DNA from 2 places in the Streptomyces sp. NBC_01341 genome. Region 2 is predicted to be linked to the other one. Evidence: predicted binding sites of a transcription regulator. Region 2 holds the regulator's gene; the other holds the start of a gene.

Evidence for each region. Region 2 encodes HrcA, which represses chaperone genes, less so after heat shock. Its sites were predicted from a motif close to TTNGCACTCNGNNNNNCNGAGTGCNAA; they were not measured.
Region 1: a site for HrcA is predicted at 7,042-7,068, ahead of groL (chaperonin GroEL). Genes of this name have one in related genera too.

The regions. Positions count from the first base shown of each region.
Region 1 covers NZ_CP108364.1:3,357,881-3,373,045, reverse strand. Annotated here, with positions in the region: gene OG206_RS14710 (DUF389 domain-containing protein) at 1-891, shown strand, start outside; gene otsB (trehalose-phosphatase) at 1,022-1,870, shown strand; gene OG206_RS14700 (alpha,alpha-trehalose-phosphate synthase (UDP-forming)) at 1,923-3,299, opposite strand; gene OG206_RS14695 (glucosyl-3-phosphoglycerate synthase) at 3,385-4,335, opposite strand; SAM riboswitch class I at 4,489-4,616, shown strand; gene thrC (threonine synthase) at 4,635-5,933, shown strand; gene OG206_RS14685 (MoaD/ThiS family protein) at 5,962-6,237, shown strand; gene OG206_RS14680 (cold-shock protein) at 6,705-6,911, shown strand; gene groL (chaperonin GroEL) at 7,232-8,854, shown strand; gene OG206_RS14670 (DinB family protein) at 9,030-9,539, shown strand; gene OG206_RS14665 (glycosyl hydrolase family 28-related protein) at 9,668-11,692, shown strand; gene OG206_RS14660 (ATP-binding protein) at 11,777-12,334, opposite strand; gene OG206_RS14655 (anti-sigma factor) at 12,505-13,275, opposite strand; gene sigK (ECF RNA polymerase sigma factor SigK) at 13,272-13,853, opposite strand; gene OG206_RS14645 (hypothetical protein) at 14,034-15,023, opposite strand.
Region 2 covers NZ_CP108364.1:5,077,296-5,092,460, reverse strand. Annotated here, with positions in the region: gene OG206_RS22335 (PhoH family protein) at 1-744, opposite strand, end outside; gene OG206_RS22330 (carbohydrate kinase family protein) at 871-1,974, opposite strand; gene OG206_RS22325 (MFS transporter) at 2,353-3,711, shown strand; gene OG206_RS22320 (adenosine deaminase) at 3,675-4,667, opposite strand; gene OG206_RS22315 (ribonuclease Z) at 4,678-5,586, opposite strand; gene OG206_RS22310 (histidine triad nucleotide-binding protein) at 5,821-6,180, opposite strand; gene OG206_RS22305 (16S rRNA (uracil(1498)-N(3))-methyltransferase) at 6,281-7,027, opposite strand; gene OG206_RS22300 (nitronate monooxygenase) at 7,024-8,097, opposite strand; gene dnaJ (molecular chaperone DnaJ) at 8,221-9,360, opposite strand; gene hrcA (heat-inducible transcriptional repressor HrcA) at 9,361-10,377, opposite strand; gene OG206_RS22285 (MBL fold metallo-hydrolase) at 10,542-11,264, shown strand; gene OG206_RS22280 (DUF3097 domain-containing protein) at 11,290-12,108, shown strand; gene hemW (radical SAM family heme chaperone HemW) at 12,155-13,387, opposite strand; gene OG206_RS22270 (ATP-binding SpoIIE family protein phosphatase) at 13,446-15,165, opposite strand, start outside.

The sequences.
Region 1 (15,165 bases), 1.7 Mb from region 2:
AAGCACTCGGCCTTCTGGACGATGCTCGTGCTGTCGGCGGTCATCGCGGCCGGCGGAGTGCTCACGGACTCGACGGCCACCGTGATCGGGGCGATGATCATCGCCCCGCTGTCCACACCGATCATGGGCATCGCGCTGGGCTCGGTGCAGCGGCGCAGGACCGGATCCGCCCTGGTCGTCCTCCTCGCCGGCCTGCTGGTGATCGCGGTCGGGGCGTTGATGTCACAGGTACTCCCCGGTGACTACGACCTGCTGTCCAACAGTCAGATCGCGGGCCGTACGTCGCCCGACCTGATGGACCTGATCGCCGCCCTGGCCACCGGCCTCGCGGGTGCGGTGGCACTGGCCCGGCGCGATGTCGGCGCCGTGCTGCCCGGTGTCGCGATCGCCATCTCCCTCGTACCGCCCCTGGTGGTGGTCGGGGTGTGCCTCGGGAGTCTGGCGGGATGGCCGGCACTGGGCGCCCTGGTCCTGTTCGTGTCCAACCTCTTCGCCTTGGTGTTCGGAGGCATGGTGGTCTTCGCCACCCTCGGTCACAGCCCTCTGCGGCGCGGGGCGCCGGGGCGGCCCGCCCGCTCGGCCTACGCCGCCATGGCCGCGCTGTTCGTGGCCGTGTTCGTGCCGCTGGCCGCCAACACCGCGCTCACGCTCGTGCTCGAGGTCTGGACGGGCCGGGTCGAGGACGCCGCGAGACAGTGGCTGGCCGATGATCCCGGAGCATCCGTCACGGGCGTGGACGCGGTGTCCAGGACGCTGCACGTCCACGTGCGTGTTCCCGGCGACCTGCCACCGGTGGAGGGCCTGCTCGACCTGATCGAGGGACAGGTCCCGGACGGCGTACCGGTCGTGGTGGACGCGACACGCGGCGTACGGGTCGAGCTGCGTCGTTGAGATGCACCCCGGCGGCGCGTCCGAGCTCCCGGCGGGTGGTCCGTCGCGCAGCCGCTCCCGACGCTTCCCCGCGCGGGCGGCCCCGAGGGGGGCCGCGCGGCCGGGGGGCCCGCCCGCTACGCTCGGCCGCATGGGCAATCAGGACCACCCCCTCCCGACCCCCTCCACCCCGGCCGGCCGTGACGGTCTCGCCGCGCTGCTGGCCCGGCCCGGACGTGCCGTGATCGCGCTCGACTTCGACGGCACGCTCGCCGACATCGTCCCGGACCCCGAGCGGTCCCGCGCCCACCCTGACGTCGTCCCTGCCCTGTCGGCGCTGGCGCCGCGGGTCGCCGCCGTCGCGGTGATCACCGGGCGTCCGGCCGGCACGGCGGTGCGCCTCGGCGGCTTCGCCGGGGCGCCCGGCCTGGACCACCTCGTCGTGCTCGGGCACTACGGTGCCGAACGCTGGGACGCCGTCAGCGGCAGCGTCCACGCACCACCCCCGGACCCCGGCGTCGAGGCCGTGCGCGCGGAACTTCCCCGGGTGATCGAGGAGGCCGGGGCGGGCGACGGCACCTGGATCGAGGAGAAGGGTCGTGCGGTCGCCGTGCACACCCGCCGCGCCGCCGACCCACAGGCCTCCTTCGAGGCGCTGCGGGCGCCCCTGAACAGCCTCGCGGCCCGTCACGGCCTGATCGTCGAACCCGGCCGCCTCGTCCTGGAACTGCGCCCCGCGGGCATGGACAAGGGCGTGGCGCTGGAGGAGTTCGTACGCGAGACGGGGGCGGAGACCGTCCTCTACGCGGGCGACGACCTGGGCGACCTCGCCGCCTACGCCGCCGTGGAGAAGCTGAGGGCCCGGGGCACCCAGGGCCTGCTGGTGTGCAGCGGCTCGGGGGTGCCCGAACTCGCGGAGCGCGCCGACTTGTTGCTGCCGGGCCCGGCAGCGGTGGCCGGCCTGCTGCGATCACTGGCCGGACAGGTCGCCGAGGGCTGACTCCGCCGGCTCCGCGACGAGGGCCGGGCCGGCGGGCCCGGCCCTCCGGCGGTCAGGCCCGCAGCGCTTCCAGCTGGTCCAGGAACCACTGCTGCGGCGGCAGCGCGGTCGCCGCGGCGGCGAGGCGCTTCGAGCGCGCCGACCGCTCGCCGGACTCCATCGTCAGCGCCTCGTGCAGCGCCCGCGCCGTGGACGACACGTCGTACGGGTTGACCACGATCGCGTCCTCGCCCAGTTCCTCGTAGGCGCCCGCCTCCCGGGAGAGCACCAGCGCGCAGCCGTCGTCGGAGACGACGGGGACCTCCTTGGCGACCAGGTTCATGCCGTCGCGGATCGGGTTGACGAGGGCGACGTCGGCCAGCCGGTACGCGGCGAGTGAGCGGGCGAAGTCGTCGTCGACGTGGAGCAGGACCGGGGTCCAGCCCTCCGTGCCGAAGTCCGCGTTGATGGTGTCGGCGACCCGCTGGACCTCGGCCGTGTACTCCCGGTACACCGTGAGGTCCTGCCGGGAGGGGTAGGCGAAGGCGACGTGCACCACGCGCTCGCGCCACTCGGGGCGCTCCTCCAGCAGTGCACGGTATGCATGCAGCCCGCGGACGATGTTCTTGGAGAGCTCGGTGCGGTCCACGCGCACGATCGTGCGCCGGCCGGCGCCCACCTGCTCCCGCAGCGTCTCCATGCGCTCGTCCACGTCCGCCTCACGGGAGCGGCGGCGCAGGAAGTCCGCGTCGGCCCCGAGCCCGTGCACCCCGATCCGGGTGTGTCCGGTGCCACCGAGGATCTCCGTGCAGCAGCCGATGAAGGCGTCCGCCCAGCGCCGCGTCAGGAACGCGGCGCGGTCGGCCCCGAGGATGCCGTTGAGGAGCTGCTCGCCGATGTCGTCGGGCAGCAGGCGGAAGTAGTCGACGGGCGCCCATGGGGTGTGGGAGAAGTGCCCGATCCGCAGGTCGGGGCGCAGCTCGCGGAGCATTCCGGGGACCAGAGAGAGGTGGTAGTCCTGCACGAGGACCGCCGCGCCCTCGCCCGCCTCCTCGGCCAGGGCCTGGGCGAAGGCCCGGTTGTACGCCTCGTAGGAGGCCCACTGCCGGCGGAACTCCGCGTCGAAGACGGGCTCCACCGGCGTCTGGTAGATCATGTGGTGGACGAACCAGAGCACGGAGTTCGCGACGCCGTTGTACGCGTCCTCGTGGACCCCGGCGTCGATGTCGAGCATGCGCACGCCGGGCTCGGACACGCCCCTGCGGACCGCTTCCCGGTCGCCGTCGCTGAGAGCGGCGCACACCCACAGTTTGTCGTCGACGGCGCTGAGGCCGGAGACGAGCCCGCCGCCACCGCGCTTCGAGTCGAGCGTGCCGTCCTCCCGCTCGGCGTACGACACCGGGCCGCGGTTGGACGCGACGAGGACCTGGGCAGCGTGCTCGGAGACCATGTACCCGAACCTAGCCCGTGAGGGAAGGTGCCAAACGTGAGGGACGGCTGGAGATCCGGAGTGGAGAGCCGGTGGCCCGAAACCGCTACGCGGCGTCGCGGGACGCGTACTCCGCGATCTCCCGCATCGGCGGCCGCTCCTCCGTGTCCACCGCGTGGGTGCGCGGCACGAACCCGTCGGGTCCCCGCTCGAACTGCGTGATCTCGGGCCGTACGAGCGGGCCCCGGGACAGCCTCAGCTGTGCGGTCCGGTAGATCGCCGCCGCCATCCGGCCGAGCGCCTGACCGTCCTGGTGGCGGTGTTTGCGTACGCCGACGTCGACCTGGGCGAGCGCGTCCAGGCCCACGGTGTGCAGCGCGTCGATCAGCAGGCCCAGCTCCACTCCGTAGCCGACCGGGAAGGGGAGCCGCTCCAGCAGGGAGCGGCGCACCGCGTATTCGCCGCCCAGCGGCTGCACGAATCCGGCCAGCCGGGGCCAGTGGAGGTTGAGCAGCGGGCGGGCCACCAGCTCGGTCACGCGTCCGCCCTGGCCCGCGGCCTCGCCCAGCGGCCTGTCGTACATCGCCTTGACGAACTGCACCGAGGGGTCGGTCAGCAGGGGGCCGACGATTCCGGACACGAAGTCGGCGGAGAAGTCCCTGAGGTCGGCGTCGACGAAGCAGACGATGTCGCCGTGCGTCACCAGCAGCGACCGCCAGAGGACCTCGCCCTTGCCGGGCAGGGCGGGGATCCGGGGGAGGACGGAGTCCCGGTGCACGACCCGGGCGCCCGCCCGCCGCGCGACCTCGGCCGTGGCGTCGGTGGAACCGGAGTCGATGACCACCAGCTCGTCGACGAGCCGGACCTTCTCCATCAGCTCGCGCCGGATCTCCGCGACGATCGTGCCGACCGTCGCCTCCTCGTTCAGCGCGGGCAGGACGACGCTCACGCGCGCACCGCGCGGATCCCTCGCCCGCGCGGCCGTGAGGCGGTCGAGCGGGCGGTCGTCGGCCGACCAGGAACGCCTGGTCAGCCAGCGTTCCACCTCTTCCAGCACGGTCGATACTCCCTGTGTGTGATCCATCTCGCGGTTCGGACGACTCATCCGATCGTCCGGCCCTTCGGTTACAGTCTTGAACAACGCGGACGACCCTCGCATGTCGGGGTCGGTCCACGGACAAACGCCCGGATCGATGGTCCGGTGCCATAGCGCTCATCCAGAGGGACTGAGGGAACGGCCCGTTGAAGTCCCGGCAACCCTCCTGCCGACCGCGAGGTCACGGTGGGGAAGGTGCCAATTCCGTCTTGTGGCGAAATACGTCGCAAGGAAGATGAGGAGAAAGGGCCTCCGCCATCATGGCCGTGCAGACAGTTGCAGCCAACACCGATTCTTCCGCCGTGGATCTCGGTCCCGCCGCGGCGCTTTCCTGCCGCGAATGCGGCGAGCGTTTCGAACTCGGCCCCCTTTTCGCCTGCGCGTCCTGTTTCGGGCCGCTCGAAGTGGCGTACGACCTGCCGAGCGGCTCCCCCGAAGAGCTGAAGAAGCGCATCGCCGAGGGACCGGACAACATCTGGCGTTACGCGCCGCTGCTCCCCGTCCCCGCCGATGTCGCGGACAAGCCCAACATCAACCCCGGTTTCACGAAGCTGGTCAAGGCCGACAACCTCGCCCGCGAGCTGGGCGTGACCGGCGGCCTGTACGTCAAGGACGACTCCGGCAACCCGACGCACTCCTTCAAGGACCGTGTCGTCGCCATCGCCGTCGAGGCCGCCCGCGCCTTCGGGTTCACCACGCTCTCCTGCTCCTCCACCGGCAACCTCGCCGGTGCGGTCGGTGCCGCCGCGGCCCGCGCCGGCTTCCGCTCGTGCGTGTTCATCCCGCACGACCTGGAGCAGGGCAAGGTCGTCATGGCCGCGGTGTACGGCGGCGAACTGGTCGGCATCGAGGGCAACTACGACGACGTCAACCGCTTCTGCTCGGAGCTCATCGGCGACCCGCTCGGCGAGGGCTGGGGCTTCGTCAACGTCAACCTGCGGCCGTACTACGGCGAGGGGTCCAAGACCCTTGCGTACGAGATCTGCGAGCAGCTGGGCTGGCGGCTGCCCGACCAGCTCGTCATCCCCATCGCGTCCGGTTCGCAGCTCACGAAGATCGACAAGGGGCTCCAGGAGCTGATCAAGCTCGGCCTCGTCGAGGACAAGCCGTACAAGATCTTCGGCGCTCAGGCCGAGGGCTGCTCCCCGGTCTCCACCGCCTTCAAGGCCGGCCACGACGTGGTGAGGCCGCAGAAGCCGAAGACCATCGCGAAGTCCCTGGCGATCGGGAACCCGGCCGACGGCCCGTACGTGCTGGACATCGCCCGCCGCACCGGCGGTGCGGTGGAGGACGTCGACGACGAGCAGATCGTCGACGCCATCAAGCTGCTGGCCCGCACCGAGGGCATCTTCGCGGAGACCGCGGGCGGTGTGACGGTCGGCGTGACGAAGAAGCTGATCGAGGCCGGTCTGCTGGACCCGGCCCTGACCACCGTCGTCCTGAACACCGGGGACGGACTGAAGACGCTGGACGCGGTCGCCCCGACGACCGGCCTGTCGGCGACGATCCGGCCCAGCCTGGACGCGTTCCGCGACGCGGGCCTCGCCGCCGCCAACTGACCACCCGAGACCCGAAGGAAGGCACGACATGAGCGTCAAGGTCCGTATCCCCACCATCCTCCGCACCTACACGGGCGGTCAGGCCGAGGTCCCGGCCGAGGGCGCGATCCTCTCCGAAGTCATCGCGTCGCTGGAGCAGAACCACCCGGGCATCGGTGCCCGCGTCCTGGACGACCAGGGCAAGCTGCGCCGTTTCGTCAACGTGTACGTCAACGACGACGACGTGCGCTTCGAGGGCGGCCTGGACGCGGTGACGCCGGACGGCGCCGGCGTCTCGATCATCCCGGCCGTCGCCGGAGGCTGATCCCCGGCACGGTGCGCGGACCGGGGAGTGACGGCCCCCGGCCGTGCGTCCGGAGACTTCGCAGCGTGACCACGATGGCCCTCTCCGCAAGAGAAGCGGAGGGGGCCATTCTGCATGGTTGAGCGGGGTACAGTTGGGGAAGTCCCCGCCGCTGCCCGTGCCGCCCGCATATGAGAATGCGCCCGGCCACGACAAGAAGCAGCCAAAGTACGTGAACCTCTTGAGGCGTAAGTGGCCTTTGTCAGGCCCGACTTGCCCTGGAATCCTCCCGATCGTCCCTATCCGGGTGTTCCCGCATGCCCAGAATTCTCGTCCGATTGACCTGTTGCAGAGGGCAGTTGGGCAGATACATTCGGCCGCGGTCGACGCGTTCCGGCGCACGCCACCCTCTCCTGTCGGAGGGTGAGTTCTGACCCGGGCCCGCGAAGTGCGGTCTCGTGCAAGGGCCAGTAATAGGGGAGTTGGGCATGGCTCAGGGCACCGTCAAGTGGTTCAACGCGGAGAAGGGGTACGGCTTCATCGCGGTCGACGGTGGTGCGGATGTTTTCGTCCACTACAGCGCGATCCAGATGGACGGGTACCGCACCCTCGAAGAGGGTCAGCGAGTTGAATTCGAGATCTCGCAGGGCCAGAAGGGGCCGCAGGCGGACATGGTCAAGCTCGCCGTCGGCTGAGTTCGGCGCGGTCGGCCAACGACACCACTCACGCGCGTAGGGCCCGTTCCTCCACAGGGGGACGGGCCCTACGTGCGCCCGCGTGCGCCCCGGCCGGGGCGCGCCCCTCAGCGAGCCCCGGCCTGAGGCGCTTGCACTCGAGGGGGTCGAGTGCTAATCATTGGCGTTAGCACTCTCCAGGTGAGAGTGACAGAAACTTGGACCGGGCCGGTGAGGCCCGCAGGCTCAGCGGGGCAAGGAACCACTGAGCAGGCAGGCCGTCCGTCGCGGGCGCCTCTCGGTCCGGAGCAATCCACCCCTGTCCGGGAGGACCACTTCACATGGCCAAGATCATCGCGTTCGACGAGGAGGCACGGCGCGGTCTCGAGCGCGGGATGAACCAGCTCGCCGACGCCGTCAAGGTCACCCTCGGCCCCAAGGGCCGTAACGTCGTCCTCGAGAAGAAGTGGGGCGCGCCCACGATCACCAACGATGGTGTTTCCATCGCCAAGGAGATCGAGCTCGAGGACCCGTACGAGAAGATCGGTGCGGAGCTGGTCAAGGAGGTCGCCAAGAAGACGGACGACGTCGCCGGCGACGGTACGACCACCGCCACCGTTCTCGCTCAGGCGCTCGTCCGCGAGGGCCTGCGCAACGTCGCCGCGGGTGCGAACCCGATGGCTCTGAAGCGTGGCATCGAGAAGGCCGTCGAGGCCGTCTCCGCCGCTCTTCTGGAGCAGGCGAAGGACGTGGAGACCAAGGAGCAGATCGCTTCGACGGCCTCCATCTCCGCTGCTGACACCGAGATCGGCGCCAAGATCGCCGAGGCTATGGACAAGGTCGGCAAGGAAGGCGTCATCACCGTCGAGGAGTCCCAGACCTTCGGTCTGGAGCTCGAGCTCACCGAGGGTATGCGCTTCGACAAGGGCTACATCTCGGCGTACTTCGCCACCGACATGGAGCGTATGGAGTCGTCGTTCGACGACCCGTACATCCTGATCGTCAACTCCAAGATCAGCAACGTGAAGGACCTCCTTCCGCTGCTCGAGAAGGTCATGCAGTCGGGCAAGCCCCTGCTGATCATCGCGGAGGACGTCGAGGGCGAGGCCCTGTCGACCCTGGTCGTCAACAAGATCCGTGGCACCTTCAAGTCCGTCGCCGTCAAGGCTCCGGGCTTCGGTGACCGCCGCAAGGCCATGCTCGGCGACATCGCCATCCTCACCGGTGGCACCGTCATCTCCGAGGAGGTCGGTCTCAAGCTGGAGAACGCCGGCCTGGACCTGCTCGGCACCGCCCGCAAGGTCGTCATCACCAAGGACGAGACCACGATCGTCGACGGCGGCGGTGACAGCGACCAGGTTCAGGGTCGTGTCAAGCAGATCCGCGCCGAGATCGAGAACTCCGACTCGGACTACGACCGCGAGAAGCTCCAGGAGCGCCTCGCGAAGCTGGCCGGCGGCGTGGCCGTCATCAAGGCCGGCGCCGCCACCGAGGTGGAGCTCAAGGAGCGCAAGCACCGCATCGAGGACGCGGTGCGCAACGCCAAGGCCGCCGTCGAGGAGGGCATCGTCGCCGGTGGTGGCGTGGCTCTGCTCCAGGCCTCGGCCGTCTTCGAGAAGCTCGACCTCACGGGCGACGAGGCCACGGGCGCCAACGCCGTGAAGCTCGCGCTGGAGGCCCCGCTCAAGCAGATCGCCGTCAACGGTGGTCTCGAGGGTGGAGTCGTCGTCGAGAAGGTGCGCAACCTGCCGATCGGTCACGGCCTGAACGCCGCGACCGGCGAGTACGTCGACATGATCGCCGAGGGAATCATCGACCCGGCGAAGGTCACGCGCTCCGCCCTGCAGAACGCCGCGTCCATCGCCGCGCTCTTCCTCACCACCGAGGCCGTCATCGCCGACAAGCCGGAGAAGGCCTCTGCGGCCGCTCCGGGCGGCATGCCGGGCGGTGACATGGACTTCTGATCCCCGGATCAGCAGCTCCTGGCAGTACCCGCAGTATCCGTACGACGCCGGCCCCCGGGATTCGTCCCGGGGGCCGGCGTCGTATCTCTGTCGCGGCCCCCGGGGGCTGCTCCCGGGGCCGCGAGACGGAGCCGGATACTGAGCACTTCTTCCCCCTCGTGAAGGAGTGCGACCGGTGACCACCGACGTGCGTACAGGACCGCCCGCCGCGGGCGGCGAGCGCGAGACGCTGCGGGCCTTTCTCGACTACCAGCGCGCCACCCTCGCCATGAAGTGCGAAGGGCTGGACGACGAGCAGTTGCGGCAGCGGTCGATGCCCCCCTCGACGCTCTCGCTGCTGGGTCTGGTGCGGCACATGGCCGAAGTGGAACGGGCCTGGTTCCGCCGCGTGTTCGACGACAACGACGCCCCGATGGTGTGGTCGGACCGGATCGACTTCCAGGCCGCGTACGACGCGAGCGCCTCGAACCGGGCGGAGGCGTTCGGCGCCTGGGAGGCAGAGGTCGAGAACTCTCGCCGCATCGAGCGGCAGGCCGCGTCGCTGGACCTGACGGGGCTTCAGCCGCGCTGGGAGCGGGAGGTGTCCCTGCGCATGGTGATGGTGCACGTGCTGCTCGAATACGGCCGCCACAACGGCCACGCGGACTTTCTGCGCGAGGGTGTCGACGGGACCGTGGGCGCGTGAGGAACGCAAAAAAGTGACGTCATCTTGCATGCACTGAGCAGCGAGGCGAAATGTTCTCGCACGACTCTTGTGGTGGTGGTTCCGCGCGCCCTAACGTCGCCTCACCTTCCGAGAGAAACGGGCATGCGATGTCACGTCACATCACGGTCGCCGCGCTGACGGCCGCCGTTGTCGGACTGGGGGCGCTGACCGGCGCTCCCGCGGCCCAGGGTGCGCAGGAGAACCCCTCCGCGCCGTCGGCGCCGGTGGTGACGCGCGCGGGTCTCGACCCCGCGCTGGTCGCCGGCCGTGGTGCGGAGGTCCCGTTCGCCGAGCAGGAGGCGGAGAACGCCGCGACGAACGGCACGGTCATAGGCCCCGACCGTGCCGCGTACTCCCTGCCTGCCGAGGCCTCGGGCCGTAAGGCGGTCCGGCTGGTGCCGGGCGAACACGTCGAGTTCAGGCTGCCGAAGGCCGCCGACGCGATCACGGTGCGGTACAGCATCCCGGACGCCCCGGGCGGGGGTGGCATCACCGCGCCGCTGGATGTCGCGGTCAACGGCAAGAGGCGTTCGACGATGACGCTGACCTCGCAGTACTCCTGGCTGTACAACCAGTACCCCTTCACCAACGATCCCGATGCCGGGCTGCTCCAGCCCGGCTGGTGGATCACCGAGTGCGCATGCGTGCCCAGCGAGACGACACCCGCGCCGGTGATCTCGAAGCCGTTCAGGCCGAGCCACTTCTACGACGAGCAGCGCCTGCTGCTCGGCAAGCGGTACGGCGCGGGCGACACCGTCCGCCTGACGGTTCCGGCCGGCAGCCGGGCGGCGTGGACGGTCATCGACGTGCTCGACTCCGAGCTCGTGGGTCTTCCCCACGTCGAGCTGAAGGCGGCCAACGTGCTGCTGTTCGGGGCCGATCCCTCGGGACGCCGGGACTCGGCGGGCGCCCTGGACCGGGCGATCGCCTTCGCCAAGCGCAAGAACCTGCCGGTGTACGTCCCGCCGGGCACCTACCAGGTCAACCGCCACATCGTCGTCGACGACGTCACGATCCGGGGCGCCGGCAGCTGGTACACGAAGTTCAAGGGCCGGGAGATCGCGCTCGAAACCCCTGCGGCGGACGGCTCGGTGCACACGGGAGTGGGCTTCTACGGCAAGGACGCGGCGGACGGCGGCAGCCGCAACGTCCACCTGTCCGGCTTCGCCGTCGAGGGGGACGTCCGCGAACGCGTCGACACGGACCAGGTGAACGGCATCGGCGGGGCGATGAGCGACTCCTCCGTCGAGGGCCTGCACATCCGCCACACCAAGGTGGGCATGTGGTTCGACGGCCCGATGTCGAACCTGAGGATCACGGGCAACGTCATCGTCGACCAGATCGCCGACGCCATCAACTTCCACGGCGGAGTGACCGGTTCGACCGTCGCGCACACCTTCGTCCGGAACTCGGGTGACGACGGCCTGGCGATGTGGTCGGAGAAGCGCGCCAACACGGGCAACACCTTCGCCCGCAACACCGTGCAGAGTCCGGTGCTGGCCAACGGCATCGCGATCTACGGCGGTACGGACAACACGGTGTCCGGCAACCTCGTGGCCGACCCCGTCCGCGAGGGCAGCGCGCTGCACGTGGGCGCGCGCTTCGGCGCGGAGGCGTTCCGGGGGCGGCTCGACCTCACCGGCAACACGACGGTCCGGGCGGGGACGTACGAACTCAACTGGAGGATCGGGCTCGGAGCCATCTGGTTCTTCGCCCTGGACCGGGACATCGACGCCGACATCCGGGTGACCGGGAACCACTTCCTGGACAACACGTACAACGCGATCATGCTGGTCACGGACTGGCCCGTGAAGGACACGTACAAGATCCGGGGCGTGCAATTCAAGGACATCAGGGTGGACGGCACGGGGACGTCCGTGGTGAGTGCCCGCGCGGCGGGGTCGGCGACCTTCGAGAACGTGGACGCGCGCAACGTCGGTGCCGTGGGCGTCAACAACTGCGGGTCCTTCAACTTCACCGCGGCCGGTTCGGAGTTCACCCTGGTCGACCTCGGTGGCAACGACGGCGGTGGTACGACGGGGGACTGGCTGGCTCCCTGGCTGCTGCCGAACACGATCACCTGTGACGACCGCCCGCCGGTCGTCGCCCCGCCCGCGCCGGGAGCCTGGTGACGGGAGGGCCCGGCAGGCCGTGAGACGACCGGAGCCGGTACCCGGGGCGCATCCCCGGATACCGGCCGCCCGTGGGGCCGCGGGTCAGGCCACGGCGAACGCCGCGTGTACGCACTTGCCCCCGGACAGCGCCTCCGTGAAGACCCGGCCCCCGAGATCCTCGGCGATGTGCAGGCCCATGCCGCCGGTGCCGTCGCGGAGGTCCGGCGTCCGAGGGGCGGGAAGTGCGCGGGAGCGGTCGGTCACCGCGATGTCCAGGGCGCCGGATGCGGTGGTCAGGGTCAGCGTGCTCGGCCCGCGTGCGTGCCGGACGGCGTTGGTGACGAGCTCGGACACGATCAGCAGGAAGTCGTCGCAGCGCTCCTGCGTGAGGGACGGCCAGGACCTGTGGAGGAACCCGGCCGTCGCACGCCGCGCGTGCGAGGGCGCCTGGGGCCCGGTGGGGAGTGGGATCGAGAGCCGGCCCGCCGCGACGGGCGGCGGTGCGGGCGAGGGCGGTGGTGTGGTCACGGTGGTCATGGGATGTCCCGGCGAGGCGGCGCCGTGGCAGGCGCCGGAGGGTGTGGTGCCTGAGGTGACGACGGGGGTGTCCCGGGCCTGTGCCCGGAAGTCCCGTGTACGGCCGGGACGACGGTCGATCATCCCGGGCTCCTGCCCCGGATGCGGATCGGGGTCGTGAGCGGTGTTGCACAAGGGATTCGGAGGCACCCGGGGGAAGGTTTGGGGTGAATGAGAGAAAAAGGAGAGAAAGCTCGATCGGCAGGCCGATGGGAACCCCCTGCCCCCGGCCTGTGCGCGGCAGCGGGCTCGCCTCAGGTCGGCAGGGGGATCGCGCCCAGCGGGACCGTGGTGGGCCGGGTGGAGCCCCCGGCGGGCTCGATGGACAGGGCGACGGCCGAAGCGTTGTCCAACGTCCCCTTCAGAAAGGTCACTTGACGCCCCGGGTCCCGGCTGAGCAGCCCGGCCGGGACAGGGGTCCCGTCCTCCATGAACCAGGCTTCGTAGGTCCGTCCGGCCGGAAGCCGTGGCAGGCCGGAGACAGCGAGTGTGGCCGTGTCCTCGCTCCGGGAGAAGGTGACGGAGGCTGTGGCACCCTCGACCAGCCCTTGTGACGCCAGGCGTACGTCCGGCGCCGTGAGCACCTTCGTGAGGTTCGCCTGCCGCTGTTCGGCGTGCTGCGCGGCCGCTCTGGCGTCCGATGCCTCTTGGCGCTGCCACCCGGCGAGCCCCAGACAGGCGAGGATGGCGGCCACCGATGCCGCGAGCGCCAGGCGCAGGGCACGTGCCGGGCTGCGGCGGCCGCGCCGCAACCCGGCACGTGGAGCGGTGGCCTGCGGACCGTCGCCCGGATCAGGGTCCTGCGGTGTGGCGGCCAGCATGCCCAGGACGCGCTCACGCAGCGCGTCCGGCGGTGTCTCGGCGGTCGCCCGGCCCAGCAGCGCGGCTGTCCTCCGCAGGCCGGCGACCTCCTGGCGGCAGGACTCGCACCCTGCCATGTGCGCCTCGAACGCGCGGCGCTCCTCCTCGGGCAGCGCGTGCAGGACGTAGGCGCCCGAGGACTCATGGGGGTCGGTGGTGATCACGCCTTCACTCCCAGGCAGTCGCGGAGCCGGATCATTCCGTCTCGCAGGCGGGTTTTGACCGTGCCCAGCGGCAGGGAGAGCGACTGGGCGATCTCCTTGTAGGTGAACCCTCCGTAGTAGGCGAGGACGACCGACTCGCGCTGGATGTCGGTGAGTCCGCGGATGCAGCGGCGCACGCGCTGCCACTCCATGCGGGCCTCCACCTGCTCGCTCACCTCGTCGAAGGGGGTGGCCGTGCCCAGGGCCGCGGCTCTGCGCTCGCGGTCCTGGCTCGCCTGCGAGGCGCGCACCCGGTCGACGGCCCGGCGGTGGGCCAGGGTCATGATCCATGTCATCGCGCTGCCACGGTCGGGCCTGAAGCGCTTGGACGTGCGCCACACCTCCAGCAGCACGTCCTGGGTGACCTCCTCCGACTGCGCGGAGTCCCGCAGGACCCGGTGGACCAGGCCCATGACCGGACCGGCGACGGTGTCGTACACCTTCGCGAAGTCGTCCCGGTTGCCCGCGGCGGCGGAGACCATCAGCTGGTCCAGGTCCGGCTGATGCCGGACGTCCTCTCCGCGATCGACGGAACGCACCCGGGGTCCTCGCTGACTTCTCGACGTTGCGGGCGCCGCGACAGGCCAGGCCGCGGCGCGGAGCACTGATCACACGGCCGAAGCGCTGGGCCGTCTGTCGAATGTAGGCACCGCGCCGGTGACCGGGCCTCATATGGGCAGCCAAACGGTCGATACCGGCCGGTGAGCGGGCTGGTGCGGTCAGGACCGGTCGGCGCCCGGTCCCGTCGCGTCTGCGTCTGCCGGGGTACGGCCGGTGTCGGCCCCCGCACCTGCCCGGACCCCGCCTTCGGACGGCCGCGTGATCCCGCGCGCATGAACCGTGCGCCCCGACCGTGGTACGAGACCAGCCCGGACACTCGCCATCCGCTGCGGCACCCCGTCCATGGGGACGGTGCCGGGCGGCCGGGCCACGACACCCGCGCCCGCCTCCCCCCGGCAGACCCCGCAGAGCCCTCCGCGCAACGCCTCGGGGCTTCCGGGGGCACGGCACTCGCCGCATTCCAGCGCACGCAGCACGACGGCGCTCGGCCCCGGCACGTGGCGTTCCGGGGGCAGCTTGTCGACGAGCCGCCGACGGACGAGGGAGGCCGCGTGATGCACGGGGGACGGCAGGCCGTGGGTGAGGGCCCGCAGGGTCTCCGTCTCGGTGGCGCCCCGCTCGAACCATTCGGCGACCAGCGGTTCCAGGCTCAGGCAGTCCGCCGCCGACAGGCTCAGCGACGGCGCGGTGCGGCCGAGGGCCGCCAGCAGGACGAAGGCCCTTGAGCGCGTGGGGCGTTGGGGCTCCTGGGGTACGTCACCCCGGGTGAACGCGGCCCACCAGTCGTCGTCCCGCGCGGTGCGGGAGAAGAACGTCCGGGTCACCCAGAGCATGACGGTGTCGGTCGCGAGACACTCGCCGCCGCGGCGCAGGTGCCCGGCCGCCTGCAGGCGGTTGAGCGAGGTCCGCAGGGCGCACTGCCCGTACGGCAGCCACTTGGCCAGTGTCTTCACGGAGATGTCCGAGCCGTCCGGCAGCCGGTCGATGTAGGCGGCGACGGCGGCCTCGCGGGGCGGCAGGTGCGAGAAGTCGCGGGCGTCGCGCGGACGCTGGTCCGGGGCGGAACGCTTGCCGTAGCCCGGGTTCGCCATGGGGTGCGGGGGCTCGTACGGGGCGCAGGGGGCAGCACTAAGCTGTTCGACAGCCATCAGATCGGGTCCTTCGTCGATCTCGTTGGTCAGACCCTCGTCCGGTGTTGGCGCACCGACGGGGGTCGTCTGTTGTCCGGCACGCTAGAGCGTCACGACGCTCCGTTGCAAATCGCTCACGTGGGGTCAACTTTCCAGGTAG
Region 2 (15,165 bases):
CGGGGTGAGGACGTTGGTGAAGAGCGGTTGGGCGCGTCCGCGCATGTAGGCCAGTGGTGCGACCTCGATCGTGCCCGCGGCCATGAGCCGGGGGATCGAGTCGGGGTCGAGCATGTCGTGCAGGGCGTCGTAGAGCGGGCGCAGGTACGGGTCGATCTTGTCGAAGAGGGTGCCCGGCAGGAAGCCGAGCCGCTCACCGGCCTCCACGGCGGGCCTGGTCAGGATGATCCGGCTGACCTGCTTGGACTGCAGGGCCTGGACCGCCTTCGCCATGGCGAGGTAGGTCTTGCCCGTACCCGCGGGGCCGATCCCGAAGACGATGGTGTGCTTGTCGATCGCGTCGACGTACCGCTTCTGGTTCAGCGTCTTGGGACGGATCGTGCGTCCGCGGTTGGACAGGATGTTCTGGGTGAGCACCTCCGCGGGGGTCTCGGTGCCGTCCCCGTCGCCGTTTCCGCTCGCCCTGAGCATGGCGATCGAGCGTTCCACAGCGTCCTCCGTCATCGACTGCCCGGTGCGCAGCACCAGAACCATCTCGTCGAACAGGCGCTGGATCAGCGCGACATCCGCCGCGCCTCCAGTCGCACTGATCTCGTTGCCCCGGACATGGATGTCGACGGCCGGGAACGCCGTTTCGATCACGCGCAGCAGGGAATCGCCCGACCCCAGGAGCATCACCATGGGGTGTGCGGCCGGAATGCTGATCCGGGCCGTCGCCTGCGGCTGTGTAGGTGACTGCGTCATGGGCCGGCCCTCGGGCCTGCGCATACCTCCCGTTGCAGGGCCGTCGCTGCTCGACTGCCTCTGGAGTACCAGCGTACGACTCCGCACCGACATCGCAGAGAGATTTACCGGGTGATCATCTGCCCTTCACTGCCGGAAGCCGATCGTCGGAACGGCCCGGCGCAACGGCCACGCCCTGCTCGTCTCGGGCAGCAGTTCCTCCAGGAAGGCGTAGCGCTCCAGCGCGGCCGGGTCCTGTTCGGCGAAGGTGCGCACCTGCTGCCACCAGGCGGCGACCTCCGCCCATCCGGGGGCCGAGAGGGAGCCGCCGAACTCCTGCACCGAGAGGGCGGCCGTCAGTCCGGCGAAGGCGAGGCGGTCGGCGAGCGGCCAGCCGGCCAGGGTCCCGGTGACGAAGCCCGCGACGAAGACGTCACCGGCCCCGGTGGGATCGAGCGCCTCCACGTCGATGGCGGGCACCGAGGCGGTCGCGCCGGTCGCCCCGTCCACCGCGTAGGCGCCGTCGGCCCCCAGGGTGACCACGGCGAGGGGGACCCGTTCGGCCAGGGCGTGGGCGGCGGCGCGGGGGCAGTCGGTACGCGTGTAGCGCATCGCCTCCTCGGCGTTGGGGAGGAAGGCCAGGCAGTGACCGAGGTCGGGCAGTGCGTCCAGGTCCCAGCGGCCGGACTCGTCCCAGCCGACGTCGGCGAAGAGCGTCGCGCCGTTACGGGCCGCGTCGGCCACCCAGGGCTCGCTGCGGCCGGGCGTGAGCGAGGCGATGGCGGCGCGGGCGCGCGGCGGACAGGAGGGCAGCGTGCGGCCGGGCACCGCCGACGGGCCGGGGTCCGGGGCCTCGTGGCCGTGCGACACCATCGTGCGTTCGCCCTCGTAGGCCATGGAGACGGTGACGGGCGAGTGCCAGCCGGGGACCGTGCGGGACATGGACAGGTCGATGTGCTCACCCTGTTCGAGGGCGTCCCAGCAGTACTCGCCGTAGTGGTCGTCACCGAAGGCGGCGGCCAGGGACGTGCGCAGGCCCAGGCGGGCGAGGGCGGTGGCCATGTTGGCGACGCCGCCGGGGCTGGATCCCATCCCGCGCGCCCAGGACTCGGTCCCGCGCACGGGGGCGCTGTCCAGTCCGGTGAAGATGATGTCCAGGAAGACCGGGCCGGTCAGGAAGACGTCGCAGGCCGGGTCCTGGGGGGCGCGCAGCCCGAGCAGCGGGTCGATGCCCGGATTACCTGTACTCACCTTGCGCTCCCGGCCGTGGCGGATCTGATCAGTGCGAGATCCGGCCAGTCTGCCGGATCGGCAGCGCCGTCCGGAGCGTACGCGCCGGGCCTCGCATACTCGCCCTCACCTGCATAAACATGCGCTGTTACCCGGCCTTGCCGTGCATAAACATGAGAGTGACCCAGATCACATCGAGCCGACTTTCCGTCGCCAGTGCGTGCTTGATACAAATTGGCCCGCGAGCACCGTTCGGGACAGTTGACGACGAGTGCCGCTTCTCCCGCTTTTTCTCGCTTTACCCTCCCCTGCCTTTCTGCGCCCCACCCTCCCCTGCTCCACCCCGCTCCGCCCTCCCCTGCCTTCTCCTGCCTCTTCGGCATGTCCTCAGGAACGCCCATGTCCTCGCGCCCTCGCGCCGCGTGGCCCTTGGTGGCCGTGTTCACCGCCGGTTACCTCGCCGCCTATCTGCTCCCCACCATCGTCGGCCGCCTCAGCACCTGTCTGGGGCTGAGCCCGGCCCACGCCGGCCTGGTCGGCAGCGCCCTCCTGCTCAGCTCGGCCTCTGCGGGCTTCACGCTGGCCGGACGCGTCGAGAAGTACGGTTCGCGCAGACCGGCGCGTGCCGGCCTGGTCCTCGCCGGACTCGGCTACGGCTGCGCGGCGCTGACCACCTCGGTGCCTCTGGTCGTACTCGGTGCGGTGATCGGCGGATTCGGCTCCGGCACGGCGACCGCCGTGGCGGCGTCGGGCATCGCGGCGCAGAACGACCCGCACCGGACGTCGTCGCTCGGACTGCTCAGCGTCTCGGCGACGGCGGGCGCCCTCTACCTCACGATCCCTCACCTCGGCGGCGGCCACCGGCTGCCGTTCGCGTCGATCGCACTGGTCGCCCTGCTCGTCTGGCCCGCCACGTCCCGGCTGGGCGGCTCCGTGCCCGCGGGTGCGGCCTCACCCGTCCAGGGGCGGCTGCCGCACCGCCGCTCCGGCCTGGTGCTGGCGGGCGGGATGCTTGTCTGGTCCATGGCGCAGAACGCCCTCTGGGGCGTCAGCAGCCGTATCGGCGTCGGTCAGGCGGGGCTCTCCGAGGTGACCGTCGGCGCCGTGTTCGCCGCGGCGCTCGGCGCGGGCCTGCTCGGCGTCATGGGCGCGGGCGTGCTGGGTGCCCGGCTCGGGCGGGCGGTACCGATCGGCCTGGGGACGATGATCATCGCGGGCAGCATCGTGCTCAGTTCGTCCGCCGACGACCTCGGGTCGTTCGCGACCGGTGAGGTCGTGTGGAACACCTTCTACCCGGTGGTCCTGTCCTACCTCATCGGTCTGGCCGCCTCGCTGGACGTGCGCGGCCGCTGGGCCGTCCTCGCGGGCTCGGCGTCGTCGGTGGGCGTGGCCTGCGGCCCCGTCCTGGGGAGCGTGCTCTCCCAGCAGGCGGGCTACGCCGTGATGGGCCTGATCCTGGGCGCGGCCACACTCCTGGTCGCCGCCCCGGTCACCGCCGTCGCGCTGCACACCGGCGGACGCCCGCTGGTGCCCGGTTCGGTCCGCCGCAGGGGTGGAGCGCCCGCCGCGCTCCTCGCCGCCACGACCGGCAGCCTGCCCGGCGCGGTGCCCAAACTGGGTGCGCCGGAGCAGGCGGTCACGGAGATCAGCGTCCCCGGCCTCCGGCGGAGGCGGCTGGTCCGCAGCGCGATCCGCACCGCCGGCCCCGCCGGTTCGGCCGGTCAGTCGAACGCGTACGCCTCGACCTCGGAGAGGTAGCGCGCCCTGCGCTCCTCGTCGTGGTCGAGGAAGGCCGCTTCGAACGAGTTGCGGGCCAGCGTGCGCAGCTGTTCACGGTCCAGGCCGAGTGCCTCGTGGACGGCGTGGAAGGTGTCTCCGACGTAACCGCCGAAGTAGGCGGGGTCGTCGGAGTTCACCGTGCAGAGCAGTCCGGCGGCCATCATGGCGGGCAGCGGGTGCTCCTCCAGTACGTCGATGGCGCGCAGCCGTACGTTGGACAGCGGGCAGAGCGTGAGGGCCACCCGGTCGGCGACCAGCCGCTTCACCAGGTCCGGGTCCTCCATCGCGCGCAGTCCGTGGTCGATGCGCTCGACGCCCAGGACGTCCAGGGCCTCGCGGATGTAGGCGGGTGGGCCCTCCTCGCCCGCGTGGGCGACCTTGCGCAGCCCGAGAGCCCCGGCCGCCTCGTACACCTCGCGGAACTTGGACGGCGGGTGGCCGACCTCGGCCGAGTCGAGACCGACGGCGCTGATGCGGCTCAGGTACGGCTTCGCGGCCTCGAGAGTCTCCAGCGCCGACTCGGCGGACTTGTCACGCAGGAAGCACATGATCAGCTGCGTGGAGATGCCGTGCTTCTCCACGCTCTCGTCCAGCGCCCGGCCGAGCCCTTCGACGACGGTCCCGATCGGCACGCCCCGGTCGGTGTGGGCCTGGGGGTCGAAGAAGATCTCCGCGTGCCGGACGCCCTGCGCCGCGGCACGGGTGAGGTAGGCGTCGGCCAGTTCGGCGAAGTCCTCCTCGGTGCGCAGGACCGCCATGAGCGCGTAGTAGAGGTCGAGGAAACTCTGCAGGTCGTCGAAGAGATAGGCGGTGCGCAGCTCCTCGGTGTCCGCGTAGGGGAGGTCCACGCCGTTGCGTGCCGCGAGCGCGAAGGCCAGCTCGGGTTCGAGGGTCCCCTCGATGTGGAGGTGGAGCTCTGCTTTGGGGAGGTGCACGGTGATCTCGTTACTGGTGGCGGGTGGGTACGGGAACCCTGATGAGGTCCTGGGCGATGGTCAGTCCGCCTTCGAAGCCGGCTGCCCTGGCCTGTTGTTCGAAGACGTCGGGGTCGCTGTAACGCTGGGAGAAGTGCGTCAGCACGAGGTGCCGTACGCCCGACTCCTTCGCCACGCGCGCCGCCTGTCCCGCGGTGAGGTGGCCGTGGTCGGCGGCGAGCCGGCCGTCCTCGTCGAGGAACGTCGACTCGATGACCAGCATGTCGCATTCCTCCGCGAGCGCGAACGCGCCGTCGCAGAGCCGGGTGTCCATGACGAAGGCGAAGCGCTGTCCGCGTCGCTCCTCCGAGACGTCCTCCAGGGTGATGCCGCGCAGGACGCCGTCCCGCTGGATGCGTCCCACGTCCGGCCCCGCGATGCCGTGCTCGGCCAGCTTCCCGGGCAGCATGCGCCGCCGGTCGGGTTCGGTGAGGCGGTATCCGAAGGACTCGACCGGGTGCGAGAGCCGGCGGCTGTCGAGGGTGTACGCCGCCGTGGTCGCGAGGACTCCGTCGGCGGCCACGGGGACCTCCGCAAGCTCGACGGACTCGCGGTAGGCGGTCGAGTACCGCAGCCGGTCGAAGAAGTGCTGTCCGCTCGCCGGGAAGTGGGCGGTGACGGGGTGCGGGACCTGGTCGAGGTTGATCCGCTGGATCACACCGGCGAGGCCCAGCGCGTGGTCGCCGTGGAAGTGGGTGACACAGATCCGGTCGATGTCGTGCGCGGCGACACCCGCCCGCAGCATCTGGCGCTGCGTTCCCTCCCCCGGGTCGAAGAGGATGCCTTCACCGTCCCACCGCAGCAGATAGCCGTTGTGGTTGCGGTGGCGGGTGGGGACCTGGCTGGCGGTGCCGAGGACCACGAGTTCTCTTACGGACACGTCGCTTCCGGGGTCGTTCGTCGGATCGGGGCGGATCGGGCGCCGGGACCTCCGCCGTGCGCCCCGATGGGCAGGGCGCGGACCGAGCGGCGTCAGCCGGCCGGGGCCCCGGCCGCCGCCGGCGCCGCGTGCGGGAGCGCCCGCCCCGGCGCGGTCCGTACGGGAGGACCTGGGCCTCTCGTTCGGATCATGCTGGGCTCGCGGGCCCTGGCACCGCGCCTCGCGGCGTGGTCGCTAGCCGGGGGGCCACTGCATCCCGCGTCCGCCCAGGACGTGGGCGTGCGCGTGGAAGACGGTCTGTCCGGCGCCGGCACCGGTGTTGAGGACGACGCGGTAGCCCGATTCGGTGAGCTTCTCGTCCGCCGCGACCAGGCCGGCTTCACGCAGCACGTCCGCCGCGATCTGCGGCTCGGCGGACGCGAGCGTGGCGGCGTCCGGGTAGTGCGCTTTGGGGATGACCAGGACGTGCGTGGGTGCCTGGGGGTTTATGTCGCGGAAGGCGATGGTCGTATCGCTCTCGCGGACGACGGTGGCCGGGATGTCCCCTGTCACGATCTTGCAGAACAGGCAGTCGGTCTGCGGCTCTCCCGCCATGGCCCGGTCCCCTCGGTCGTTCGGTCTCGTGATCAGTACACCGGCATGCTATCCGGCCGCACCGGAGCGGCGTGGGTGGCTCCGCGGGGACGGCCGGGCGTCAGCCCCAGCGCCCGGTGCGCCCCATCAACAGGGCGGCGGCCGCCGTACCGGCCGTGGAGGTGCGCAGCACGCTGGGCCCGAGGCGGTAGGCGGGCGCGCCCGCCTCCGCGAAGGCCGCCAACTCCTGGGGGGACACGCCGCCCTCCGGCCCGACGACCAGCACGATGCCGCCCTCCCCGGGAAGTACGGCGGTCGCGAGCGGCTCACTGCCGGAGTCCCGGTCCTCGTGCAGAACCCCGGCGAAGTCGGCCCCGGCGAGGAAAGCGGCGACCTGCCTGGTCGTCATGAGGTCGGTGACCTCCGGGAAGCGCACCCGGCGGGACTGCTTGCCGGCCTCCCGCGCCGTGGCGCGCCACTTCGTCAGGGATTTGAGCCCCCGGTCGCCCTTCCACTGCGTGATGCACCGGGCCGCCTGCCAGGGCACGATCACGTCGACGCCGGTCTCGGTCATCGTCTCCACCGCGAGCTCCCCGCGGTCGCCCTTGGGGAGCGCCTGGACGACGGTGATGCGGGGCGTGGGCTCCGGCTCCTCGTGGACGCGCGCGAGGCCGGAGACGACGAGCCGGTCCTTGCCCTCGGCCGCGCGCACGACGCCCTCGGCCCAGTGACCGCGGCCGTCGGTGAGGACGACGTCCTCCCCGGGATTCAGCCGTTTCACGGAGACGGCGTGCCGTCCCTCGGGGCCGTCCAGGACGAACTCCGACCCACTGGGGAGGTGTTCGACGACGAAGACCGGTGCCGTCACGGGGCACTCCTCACGTTCACTGCCGCACGCGCGGCTTCCATTTCTGCGGCGAGCAGCCCGACGAGCTCTCCCGCGGGCATCTCTCGGGCCATCCGGTGCCCCTGCCCCGCCCACAGGGCCATGCCCTGGGCGTCGCCCGTCCTGGCGGCCGCACCGCGCAGCGGGCTGGTCACCTGGTGGACCTGCGGGTAGGCGGCGGGGGCGTAACGCCCGTGCTCCCGCACGAAGCGGTTGACCAGTCCGCGCGCGGGCCGTCCGGAGAACGCGCGGGTCAGGGCCGTGGTCACGAACAGCGGGTCGGTCAGGGCCTGTTTGTGCAGCGGGTGCGCGCCGGACTCCGGGCAGGGCAGGAACGCCGTGCCGAGCTGTGCCGCGTCCGCGCCCGCCGCGAGGACCGCCGTGATCTGGGAGCCGCGCATCAGTCCGCCGGTCGCGACGAGGGGCAACGCCACGGATTCTCGGACCTGGGCGATCAGGGAGAGCAGGCCGGTGCCGGCGAGACCGCCCTGCGGGTCGTCGTGGTGCGTGGACTGGTGGCCGCCCGCCTCGACGCCCTGGACGCAGAGGGCATCTGCCCCCGCCCACCGGGCGTTCCGTGCCTCCTGGGCCGAGGTGACGGTGACGACGGTGAGCGTGCCGACGGCGGCGAAGGCTTCGAGGACCTCGCGCGCCGGGCAGCCGAAGGTGAAGGAGACGACGGGCACCGGGTCCTCGAGGAGGATCGCCACCTTGGCCTCGTAGCCGTCGTCGCCGCAGGCGTCCGGGTCACCGAGCGGGGTCTCGTACCAGGCGGCCTCGCCCGCGAGCTGATGACGGTAGACCTCGACGGTGCTCGGGTCGGCGACCGAGGGCTGCGGTATGAAGAGGTTCACGCCGAAGGGCCGGGCGCTCGCCCTCCGCATCTCCCGGATCTCCTCGTACATCCCGTCCGCGGTCTTGTAGCCGGCGGCGAGGAAACCGAGCCCCCCGGCCTCCGCCACGGCGGCCACCAGTCCGGGGCGGGACGCGCCGCCCGCCATGGGGGCCTGCACGATCGGGTACCGGCAGAGATCGGTCAGGGCCAAGGACATGACCGCATCGTGCCACGTCCGGTGAACCGTGCCGAATCAGTCGTTCCGCGGTGCGCGCGGGCTGTCGTGGAAACACCGCACCGCCCGCCGGTGAGGAACCGGCGGGCGGTGCGGTGAAAGGGGTCAGCGGCCGTTGAAGGCATCCTTCAGACGGGAGAAGAGCCCCTGCTGTCCTGGCTGGAACTGGCCGGTGGGCCTCTCCTCGCCGCGCAGCTTGGACAGCTCCCGCAGGAGGCGCTCCTGCTCGGGGTCCATCTTCGTCGGGGTCATGACCTCGACGTGCACGATGAGGTCGCCGCGGCCGTTGCCGCGCAGGTGCGTGATGCCGCGCCCGTGCAGCGGGACCGACTGGCCGGACTGGGTGCCCGGCCTGATGTCGATCTCCTCCAGGCCGTCCAGCGTCTCCAGCGGCACCTGAGTGCCGAGCGCCGCCGCCGTCATCGGGATGGTGACCGTGCAGTGCAGGTCGTCACCGCGCCGCTGGAACACCGGGTGCGCCAGCTCGTGGATCTCGACGTACAGGTCGCCGGCCGGGCCGCCGCCGGGGCCGACCTCCCCCTCGCCCGCGAGCTGGATCCGGGTGCCGTTGTCGACACCCGCCGGGATCTTCACCGTGAGCGTGCGGCGGGATCGGATACGGCCGTCCCCCGCGCACTCGGGGCAAGGGGTCGGTACGACCGTGCCGAAGCCCTGACACTGCGGGCAGGGACGCGAGGTCATGACCTGGCCGAGGAAGGACCTGGTGACCTGGGAGACCTCACCGCGGCCGCGGCACATGTCACAGGTCTGCGCGGAGGTGCCGGGTGCGGCTCCTTCGCCACTGCAGGTCGTGCAGACGACCGCGGTGTCGACCTGGAGGTCCTTGGTCGTGCCGAAGGCCGCCTCGGAGAGGTCGATCTCCAGCCGGATCATCGCGTCCTGGCCGCGGCGGGTGCGCGAACGGGGTCCGCGCTGCGACGCCGTGCCGAAGAACGCGTCCATGATGTCGCTGAAGTTGCCGAAGCCGCCGGCCCCGAAGCCTCCCGCGCCGCCACCGCCGCCCGAGGAGGACAGCGGATCGCCGCCGAGGTCGTAGACCTGCTTCTTCTGCGGGTCCGACAGCACCTCGTAAGCGGCGTTGATCTCCTTGAACCGCTCCTGGGTCTTCGGATCCGGGTTGACATCCGGGTGCAGCTCGCGGGCGAGCCGACGGAATGCCTTCTTGATCTCGTCCTGAGATGCGTCGCGGCGCACGCCGAGTACGGCGTAGTAGTCCGTGGCCACTTACGACTCCGCCAGGATCTGTCCGACGTAACGTGCCACTGCGCGTACCGCTCCCATCGTTCCGGGGTAGTCCATGCGGGTCGGTCCGACCACGCCGAGTTTGGCGACTGCCTCGTCGCCCGAACCGTAGCCGACCGCGACGACGGACGTGGCGTTGAGGCCCTCGTGGGCGTTCTCGTGCCCGATCCGTACGGTCATGCCCGAATCCGTTGCCTCACCGAGCAGCTTCAGCAGCACGACCTGCTCCTCCAATGCCTCCAGCACCGGCCGGATCATCACAGGGAAGTCGTGTCCGAAGCGGGTGAGGTTGGAGGTGCCGCCGATGATCAGCCGCTCCTCCGTTTCCTCGACCAGAGTCTCGAGGAGGACGGAGAGCACCGTCGACACGGTTCCCCGGTCCTCGCTCTCGAACGACTCCGGCAGATCCTGCACCAGCTGCGGGACGTCCGCGAACCGCCGCCCCACGACCCGGCTGTTGAGCCGGGCCCGCAGATCGGCCAGTGACGTGTCACCGAACGGAGCAGGGCAGTCGATCATACGCTGTTCGACCCGGCCCGTGTCCGTGATCAGCACGAGCATCAGCCTGGCGGGGGCCAGGGACAGCAGTTCCACGTGCCGCACCGTCGAACGGGTCAGTGAGGGGTACTGCACGACGGCGACCTGTCTGGTCAGCTGTGCGAGCAGCCGCACCGTGCGGCCCACGACGTCGTCGAGGTCGACGGCGCCGTCGAGGAAGTTCTGGATGGCCCTGCGCTCCGGCGACGACAGGGGCTTGACGCCCGCGAGTCGGTCGACGAAGAGGCGGTAGCCCTTGTCCGTCGGAATACGCCCCGCACTGGTGTGCGGCTGGGCGATGAAGCCCTCGTCCTCCAGCACCGCCATGTCGTTACGGACGGTGGCCGGGGAGACCCCCAGGCTGTGCCGTTCCGTGAGCGCCTTGGAACCGACCGGCTCCTCGGTGCCGACATAGTCCTGGACGATGGCGCGCAGCACTTCGAGTCTGCGTTCGCTGAGCACCGCGCACACCTCCAGCTGTTGTTCTCCGGTGTCTGCCTGGCACTCTGCGCGTTCGAGTGCCAGCTATCCCCCGGTCAGTGTACGGGGGTGGGGCGGGCCCGGGGCAAGGCCGACCGGCCGGTCCGTCCTGGGACCGCGCAGGTCGATGCCGATAGCGTCGTCCTATGGACGCCTCTTGGGAAGAGTTCGGCTGGGAGCGGTTGGGCAACGGTATCGGGCGCCGGCGCCTCCCCGTCTGGGACGCGACCGTCACCCTGGTGGCGGGGGCGGACTCCGTGCTGCTCCACGACACCGGTTCGACGCTCCGCGAAGGGGCGGAGGTACGGGCGCAGGCAGAGGCCCTGCTGGGCCGGAGGGTGACGCATATCGCACTGAGCCATCCCCACTTCGACCATGTCCTGGGGACCGCCGCCTTCGCCGGTGCGGAGGTCTACGGCGCCGTCGGCACGGCGGAGCTGCTGGGGCGTGGCGCGGACGCGCTGCGCGCGGACGCGGTGCAGCACGGGATGAGCGAGCGGGACGCGACGGCGGCCGCGGACGCGCTGGTGGCTCCGCGGCATCAGGTCAGCGGTGAGTGGACGCTGGACCTCGGCGGCGGACTCCAGGTGCTGCTGGCCAACGTGGGACCCGGCCACACCGGGCACGATCTCGCGGTGCTGGTGCCGGGCTCGCCGGTCGTGGTGCTCTGCGGGGATCTGGTCGAGGAGTCCGGCGAACCGCAGGCGGGCCGCGACGCGGTTCCCTCGCACTGGCCGGCGGCGCTCGACCGGCTGCTGGAGCTGGGCGGCGAGGACGCGCTGTACGTTCCGGGGCACGGGGCGGTGGTGGACGCGGCGTTCGTGCGCGCCCAGCGCGACCGGCTAGCCGCCCGGTTCTGCGTGTCGTGAAAGGGCCCCCGCTTATCGTCGTGCCATGCGCAGCTACCAGCCGGACCTGACCCCGCCGTGGAAGAGGTCCTCCCCCGCCCCCGAGGTCCCCGCCGAACCCGATCTGGTCGTCGAGGAGGCCGTGACCGGTTTCTGCGGGGCGGTGATCCGGTGCGAGAAGACCGCCGAGGGGCCGACGGTGACGCTGGAGGACCGCTTCGGCAAGCACCGGGTGTTCCCGATGGTGCAGCGCGGCTTCCTGCTGGAGGGCAGGGTGGTCACCCTCGTACGCCCGTCGGCGGGCGGTCCGGCAGGTCCTTCCCGGACGGCGTCGGGTTCGGTTGCGGTGCCGGGCGCCCGGGCACGGGTGGCGCGGGCGGGGCGCATCTACGTCGAGGGGCGGCACGACGCGGAGCTCGTCGAGCGCGTCTGGGGCGACGACCTGCGCATCGAGGGCGTGGTGGTGGAGTACCTGGAGGGGATCGACGACCTCCCCGCGATCGTGCGCGAGTTCGCACCCGGCCCCGACGCACGGCTGGGTGTGCTGGTCGACCATCTCGTGCCGGGCTCCAAGGAGTCCCGGATCGCCGCACAGGTCACGGACGCGAACGTGCTCGTGGTGGGACACCCGTACATCGACGTCTGGGAGGCCGTGAAGCCCTCGTCCGTGGGCATCCCCGGGTGGCCCGTCGTTCCGCGGGGCCAGGACTGGAAGACGGGCGTGTGCCGTGCGCTGGGCTGGCCCGCGAACACCGGCGCGGCCTGGCAGCACATCCTGTCCAGGGTCGCCTCCTACAAGGACCTGGAGCCGCAGTTGCTGGGCCGGGTCGAGGAGCTGATCGACTTCGTCACCCTGCCCGGCTGACCCGTCCCGGCGGGGACCGGCCGCGGGAAGCGGCCGGGCCCCGCTCTCAGTCCACCAGGTCCCGCACCACGGCGTCGGCCAGCAGGCGGCCCCGCAGCGTCAGGACCGCGCGCCCCTCGGCGTACGGTCCTGGCTCCAGCAGCCCGTCCGCGACGGCGCGGCCGGCCGCCGCGAGGCCCGCGGGGGCCAGCAGCGACAGCGGGCAGCCCTCGACGAGCCGCAGTTCCAGCAGGATGCGTTCGACCCGCCGGTCCTCGTCGCCCAGGACCTCGCGGCCCGCGCCGGGCGAACGGCCCTCCGCCAGGGCCTGCGCGTACGCTCCGGGGTGCTTGACGTTCCACCAGCGCACTCCGCCGACGTGGCTGTGCGCCCCGGGCCCTGCGCCCCACCAGTCCGCGCCGCGCCAGTACAGCTCGTTGTGCAGGCAGCGGCCCTCGGGGGTCCGGGCCCAGTTCGACACCTCGTACCAGGAGAAACCCGCCGCCGCCATCGCCTCGTCCGCGATCAGGTAGCGGTCGGCGTGGACGTCGTCGTCCGTCATCGGGACCTCGCCCCGGCGGATGCGGCGCGCCAGCTGGGTGCCCTCCTCCACGATCAGCGCGTACGCCGACACATGGTCGGGCCCGGCACCGATCGCCGCGTCGAGAGAGGCCCGCCAGTCGTCGTCGGACTCGCCGGGGGTGCCGTAGATCAGGTCGAGGTTGACGTGCTCGAAACCGGCTTCCCGCGCCTCGGCGACGCAGGCCTCCGGCCTGCCCGGCGTGTGCGTGCGGTCCAGGATCTTCAGGACGTGCTGCCGGGCGCTCTGCATGCCGAAGGACACACGGTTGAAGCCGCCCTCGCGCAGGGCCGTCAGATACGCCGGGTCCACGGACTCCGGGTTGGCCTCCGTGGTGATCTCGGCGTCCTCGGCGAGGCCGAACTCCTCACGGATCGCGGCGAGCATCCTGACGAGGTCGGCGGCGGGCAGCAGCGTCGGGGTTCCGCCGCCGACGAAGACCGTGCGGACGGGGCGGGGGTCGTCGCCGAGCACCTTGCGCGCCTGGCGGACCTCCTCGACGAGATGGGCCGCGTAGTTGTCCCGGGAGGCGAGGGCACCGCCGGAGCCCCGCAGCTCGGTCGCGGTGTACGTGTTGAAGTCGCAGTAGCCGCAGCGGGTGGCGCAGTAGGGCACGTGCAGGTAGAAGCCGAGCGGCCGGTCGGCTGCGCCTTCCAGGGCGTGGCGGGGCAGCGCCCCGTCGTCGGGCACGGGCTCACCATCGGGCAGTACGGAAGGCATACCGTCCATTGTCACTCGCCGCCGGAGCTCCCCGGCACGCCTGACTGTGGGCCCGGTCTCAGTCCACCTGGATCACCATCAGGGCGAGGTCGTCGTCCGGCGGGCGCTCGGCGAAGGTGTGGACGGCCCGCTTGATCCGGTCGGCTATCCCGGCGGCGGAGAGCCCCGCGCAGTCCGCCAGCACCCGTGCGAGACCGTCGCCGTCGTCGAACATCAACCGCCCCGAACGCCGCTCCGTGACCCCGTCCGTGACGCAGAGCAGACTCTCGCCCGGCGCCAGGTCGAAGGTCTGGCTGTCGTACGCCACGTCCTCGACGACCCCGAGCAGCACCTGCGGCTCCGCCGCCGGGCGTACGGATCCGTCGGGGCGCAGCAGCAGCGGCAGCGGATGACCGGCGCTGGCCACGGTGCAGCGCACGCTGCCGTCCGGGAGCGGCACCAGGTCGCCGTACAGCAGGGAGAGGAAACGGGACTGGGGGCCGTCCTGGATCTGCTGGCCGCCCGCCGCCGCGACCATGAGGGCGGCGGCTTCGGCCGCCTCCATCGCGTCGTCGAGGAGGAGCCGGTTGAGCCGGTCGAGGACCTCGCCGACGCGGAAGCCCTCCCGGGAGAGCAGGCGGAGCCAGGGACGGGCGAGCCCGGTGACGACGGCGGCCTCGGGGCCGCTGCCCTGGACGTCACCGAGGACGAAGCACCAGCGGCCGCCGGGACACGGGAAGAGGTCGTAGAAGTCCCCGCCGACGACACCGTCGTCCCCCGGCTCGTACACCAGGGCACTGGTGACGCCGGGTATCTCGGCGACCTTGCTGGGCAGCAGGCCGCGCTGCAGGATGCGGCTGATGGTGGCCTGGCGGGTGTAGGCGCGGGCGGCGCCCACGGCGAGGCCGACACGGCGTACGAAGTCCGCGAGGAGGGCGACGACCTCGTCGGGGATGTGGTCGACGCCCTCGCGTCCCACGAGGACCGCGCCGAGCGTCCGCCCGCCCGAGACGATGCGGTGCGCCAGGGCGGCTCCGGTGACGCTCTCACGCTCCGCCGTGGCGCTGCCGGGCCAGGGCATGGGCACGGGGCCGGTGCCGACGCTGCCGGGCAGCCGGAGCGGTTCCTTCTCCAGCGCGGGGCGCAGCAGCGCCGTGCGGGCCTCGTCGCTGTGCCAGACCCCGGCGAGCCGGGGCACGGCACCCGGGCCGCCGCTCTCGCTCTCCAGCCATATGGCGCACCAGTCCGCGAGCCGGGGCACCAGGAGCGGGCCCGCGGTCGCGGCGACCAGGTTCTCGTCGAGCTGGCCCGCGAGCATGCCGGACGCCTCGGCGAGGAACGAGGGCCCTCCGCGGCCCGCCCAGCCGGCGTCGTCGCGCTCCGGCCTCCCGCCCGCGGGGGCGAGGCTCCCGGCCGGACGCGGGCGCGGCCGGGAGGCCGCCTCTCCGGCGGGCGGGGCGTCGGGCAGCCCGAACCGGTCGTCACCGGGCAGGCGGGCCCAGACGGTCTTGAGGCCGGTGCGGTAGGTGATGCCCCAGGACTCGGCGAGGGTGGCGACCAGCTGCAGCCCACGGCCGTATTCGGCCGGATCGGGCCGCTCGGTTCGGCCGTCGCGCACCGAACGTGCCGGGTGGTGGTCGGTGATCTCCAGCACGAGCGCGAGCGGCTCGGGTCCGGCCGAGTCCTCCAGCCGGATGAGCAGCTCGACCGTCGTACCGGCGTGCACGACGGCGTTGGTGACCAGTTCGCTGGCCACGGTCAGCGCGTCGTCGGTGAGCCGCTCGCCGAACTCGCCGGTG